DNA from 2 places in the Hydrogenophaga sp. T2 genome. Region 1 is predicted to be linked to the other one. Evidence: riboswitches for the same ligand, from Rfam matches in the RefSeq annotation. Region 1 holds a riboswitch; the other holds the start of a gene.

What was found. A riboswitch is a leader RNA that binds a small molecule or an ion and turns the genes downstream of it on or off. The one in region 1 is predicted to bind glycine.
Region 2: another riboswitch for glycine. It lies ahead of gcvT (glycine cleavage system aminomethyltransferase GcvT); the one in region 1 lies ahead of WDZ95_RS04235 (D-amino acid dehydrogenase).

The regions. Positions count from the first base shown of each region.
Region 1 is NZ_JBBHZJ010000002.1:139,463-141,842, reverse strand. It holds gene WDZ95_RS04235 (D-amino acid dehydrogenase) at 1-1,208, opposite strand, end outside; glycine riboswitch at 1,264-1,376, opposite strand; gene WDZ95_RS04230 (M20 aminoacylase family protein) at 1,488-2,380, opposite strand, start outside.
Region 2 is NZ_JBBHZJ010000004.1:495,380-497,759, forward strand. It holds gene WDZ95_RS12605 (FAD-dependent oxidoreductase) at 1-257, shown strand, start outside; gene WDZ95_RS12610 (hypothetical protein) at 401-907, shown strand; glycine riboswitch at 942-1,037, shown strand; glycine riboswitch at 1,051-1,154, shown strand; gene gcvT (glycine cleavage system aminomethyltransferase GcvT) at 1,209-2,333, shown strand; gene gcvH (glycine cleavage system protein GcvH) at 2,365-2,380, shown strand, end outside.

The sequences.
Region 1 (2,380 bases):
CCGCTCACGAGCTCGCCCAGCAGGTCGGCCGTGGCCGCGCTGAGCGTCCAGCCCAGGTGGCCGTGGCCGGTGTTGTAGAACACGTTGGCGCGGCGGCCGCGGCCCACGCGCGGCATCATGTCCGGCATCATGGGCCGCAGGCCGGCCCAGGGCACCACCTGGCGCGTGCTCACGCCGGGGAAGCATTGCTGCACCCAGTCCACCAGCGGGCGGATGCGGTCGGCGCGGATGTCGCGGTTGAAGCCGTTGAACTCGGCCGTGCCCGCCACGCGGAAGCGGTCGGGGCCGAGGCGGCTGGTCACGAGTTTGGTCTCGTCGTCGAGCAGGCTCACCGTGGGCGCGGCGGCGCGGCTGGCCTCGTCGGTGAGGTTCACCGTGATCGAATAGCCCTTGACCGGGTACACGTTGATGCGATCGCCGAGCTGCGCCGCGAGCGCGCGGCTGTTCACGCCCGCGCAGACCACGAGCGCGTCGAAGGCGTGTTCCTCGTGGCCGTGTTCGCCGGCCAGCGTCACCGTGGCGCGGCGGTCGTCGCTGCGCAGCGAACGCACCTCGCGGCCGTACACGGTGCGCACGCCCAGGCGCTCGCAGGCCGCGGCCAGGCCTTGCGTGAAGCGGTGGATGTCGCCGGTGGAATCGCTTTCGGTGTAGTAGCCGCCGTGGTAGGTGCCGGCCAGCGTGGGCTCGATGGCGCGCATCTCCTCGGGCGTCACGGCGCGGCGCTGCAGGCCGCCTGCGGCGAGCAGGCGCGACACGCGGCCTGCGTGTTCGAAGCCCTGGCGGTCGCGGTAGATGTGCAGGATGCCTTCGCGGCGGTGGTCGAAGTCGATGCCCTCGCGCTCGGCCCAGTCGAACAGGTGCGCGCGCGCGGCGATCGCCAGCCGCGTGGTCTCGATGGTGTTGGCCTCGTAGCGCGGGATGCTGGCGATGAATTCCGCGAACCAAGACAGCTTGTGCCAGCCCGGCCGCGGGTTCACGAGCAGCGGTGCGTCCTGGCGCAGCATCCACTTGAGGCCCTTGAGCAGGGTGGAGGGATGGGTCCAGGTCTCGGCGTTCGAGGCCGAGAGCTGGCCGCCGTTGGCGAACGAGGTCTCCATCGCGGCGTAGCGGTGCCGCTCGAAGAGCGTGACGGCGAAGCCGCGGCGGGCCAGGGCGTAGGCGGTGGTGATGCCGGTGATGCCACCACCGATGACGGCAAAGGATTTCATGGATGCGCTCCAGGCGTCGGACGAGGATGTGGGCAGACCGCGCAACCGCGCGGTCTGCGCCCCCTCTGTCCGGTACCTGAGAGATTCACCCTGCGCGCGGGCCGCGGCGGGGCTTGCTCCTTCGGTGTGCCGGCTGACGAAGCGCGGCAACTCTTCAGAGTGTTGAGCGCACGGGCCGGTCCTGGGGCCTGAGAGTTTCCGGGGCGGTTGCTCCTTCGGCGCCGCGCCGGGGGGCGCGGGCTCTCCCGGTCCGTGCGGGGAAATGCGGTGCGCGTGAGATCAGCCAGACGCCTTCAGGTAATCGGCCACCAACCGTGTCCACAGTTGCGCGCCGGGTTCGATGATCGCGTCGTTGAAGTCGTAGCCCGGGTTGTGCACCGAGCAGGCGCCCGGCGTGCCGGGGCCGCCGTTGCCCACGAACACGTAGCAGCCGGGCACGGCTTCGAGCATGAAGGCGAAGTCTTCGCTCGCGGTGAGCGGCGCGGCCTCGGTGTTCACGCGCGCTGCGCCGAACAGCTCGCGCGCCAACCCGGCGGCGAGCCGGGTTTCGGCGGGCGTGTTCACGAGCACGGGATAGCCCTCGCGCCAGTCGATCAGGGCCTTCACCTTGAAGCTCGCGGCCTGCAGCTGCACCAGTTCGGTGATGCGCTCGCGCAGCAGCGCGCGCACTTCGCGGTCGAGCGCGCGCACGCTGAGCTCGAGCGTGGCCTCCTCGGGAATCACGTTGTTGGCCTGGCCCGCGTGCAGCGCGCCCACCGTGACCACCGCACTGTGCAGCGGGTCCACGTTGCGCGAGACCACGGTCTGCAGCGCGGTGACGACGGCCGCCGCGGCCACCACGGTGTCGGCGGTGGTCTGCGGCATCGCGCCGTGACCGCCCACGCCCTGCAGCCGGATGGTGACGTTGTCGCTCGAAGCCATGCTGGCCCCGGTGCGGAAGTGGAAGTGGCCGGCCTCGATGCCGGGGATGTTGTGCAGCGCGTACACCGCGTCGCAGGGAAAGCGCTCGAACAGGCCGTCGCGCATCATGGCCTGCGCGCCCGCCGCACCTTCTTCGGCGGGCTGGAAGATCAGGTGCAGCGTGCCGTCGAAGTCCAGGTCTTCGGCGATGAAGCGCGCCGCCGCGAGCAGCGTCGCGGTGTGGCCGTCGTGGCCGCAGGCGTGCATCAGGC
Region 2 (2,380 bases), on a different contig from region 1:
AGCAGCCCGCCCACCTCACGCTCAAGGACGCGGGCGTGCCGGTGAAGATCAACCTCGCCAAGTACGCGGGCCCCGAGAGCCGCTACTGCCCCGCGGGCGTGTACGAGTACGTCAAGACCGAGGACGGCGCCGACCGGCTGCAGATCAACGCGCAGAACTGCGTGCACTGCAAGACCTGCGACATCAAGGACCCGACGCAGAACATCGTGTGGGTCACGCCCGAGGGCGGGGGCGGGCCGAACTACGCGGGGATGTGACGCGCCGCGGCGCGGGATGTGCGTTCGTTCACATCCCTCCGCGAAAGCCGCCTGCGGGCGGCTTTTTTGCGCCCGCATGACACGCGAACGTCATGCGGCCTGCGCAGAGTGCTGCGTCATCCGTAGCACTCCCTGCCACACCCATGCTCAACAAGACCGACAAGGGCCGGGCCGAGCTGCAACCCGGCCAGCGCACCCTGGGCCAGCGCGAGCGCGCGATCCTGCTCGTGGCCGACGGCCGCAAATCCACCGCCTCGCTGCATGCCCTCTTCCACGGCGACGGCAAGGCCATCGTCGAATCGCTGATCGCGGGCGGCTACCTGCTGGACGACCGCCCGCCGCCCGCCCCGGCCCCGTCACCGGGCCTCGCGGTGCAGGGCTCGGTCGACGATTTCAGCGGCCCGCGCTCGCTGGCCAGCGCGCGCATGTTCCTGTTCGATCTCTCGGACCGCATGTTCGCGCCGCGCGACCGGCAGATGGCCGAGCGCCTGCGCGACGCACTCCGTGAAGCGCGCGACGCCCCGAGCATGGTCGCCGTGGGCCGCGAGATGCTGGCCGAGATCGAGCGCGTCGCAGGCCGCGAGCGGGCGCTGGCGGTCAGCGCGCGGCTGGCCAAACTGCTGCCGGAATCGGCCCCGCTCGGGGTCTGAGCAACGCCACCCGCGTCGACTGCACTAGAATCCGCGGCGTTGCTCAGGAGAGAGCTCCCGCGTGGAGCCGCCGAAGGCGCAGGAGGCCGCAACGGCCCCGAACGCTCAGGCAAAAGGACTGGCAAACGCCCGCCGCAAGGCAGGCGATCCCCCCTGGAGAGAGGCCCCACACGATGCGGCCCACCGAAGGAGCAAGCGCGGCATCGCCCGCGTGAATCTCTCAGGTAAAGCGGACAGCGGGGCAGCACACGGCACGCCGTGTTTCGCCCCGCGAGGGGCCTGCCCTGCCAGCGAGTCCGCCTTGTCCTCCACCGAACTTCTCCAGACCCCGCTGCACGCACTGCACCTCGAACTCGGTGCGCGCATGGTGCCCTTCGCGGGCTACAGCATGCCGGTGCAGTACCCCGCGGGCCTCATGGCAGAGCACCAGCACACGCGCAACGCCGCCGGCCTGTTCGACGTGTCGCACATGGGCCAGCTGCGCCTGTCGGGCCCCGAGGCCGCGGCCGCCTTCGAAAGCCTGATGCCGGTCGACGTGATCGGCCTGGCGCCGGGCAAGCAGCGCTACGGCCTGCTGCTCACCGACGAGGGCACCATCGTCGACGACCTGATGTTCGTGAACCGCGAGGACCACCTGTTCGTGATCGTCAACGGCGCCTGCAAGCACGGCGACCTCGCGCACATGCAGCAGCGCATCGGCCAGCGCTGCACCATCGAACCCCAATTCGACCGCGGCCTGCTCGCGCTGCAGGGCCCGCAGGCCGTGACCGCGCTGCAGCGCCTGCTGCCCGGCGTGGAAAAGCTGGTGTTCATGACCGGCGCGGCCTTCGAATGGCAGGGCCGGCCGCTGTTCGTCACGCGCAGCGGCTACACCGGCGAAGACGGCTTCGAGCTCTCGCTGGCCGCGGCCGACACCGAGGCCTTCGCGCGCGCGCTGCTCGCGCAGCCCGAGGTGCAGCCCATCGGCCTGGGCGCGCGCAACTCGCTGCGCCTCGAAGCCGGCCTGTGCCTCTATGGCAACGACATCGACACCACCACCACGCCCGTGGAAGCCGGCCTGAATTGGGCCATGCAGAAGGTGCGCCGCAGCGGCGGCGCGCGCGCGGGCGGCTTCCCGGGCGCTGCGCGCGTGCTCGCCCAGCTCGACGGCACCGCCCCGCCCGAGCGCGTGCGCGTGGGCCTGATCGCGCAGGAGCGCGTGCCGGTGCGCGAGCACACCGAACTGCAGAGCGAAGCGGGCGAGCGACTGGGCGAAGTCACCAGCGGCCTGCTCGGCCCTACCATCAACCAGCCCATCGCCATGGGCTACCTGCCGCCGGCGTTCGCCGCCCCCGGCACCCGCGTGAACGCGCTGGTGCGCGGCAAGGCCGTGCCCATGGTGGTGGCGCCCATGCCCTTCGTGCCCAACCGCTACCACCGCGGCTGATCCTTCCCCTCATCCCCCAGGAGCTTTCCTCATGACCACCAAGTACA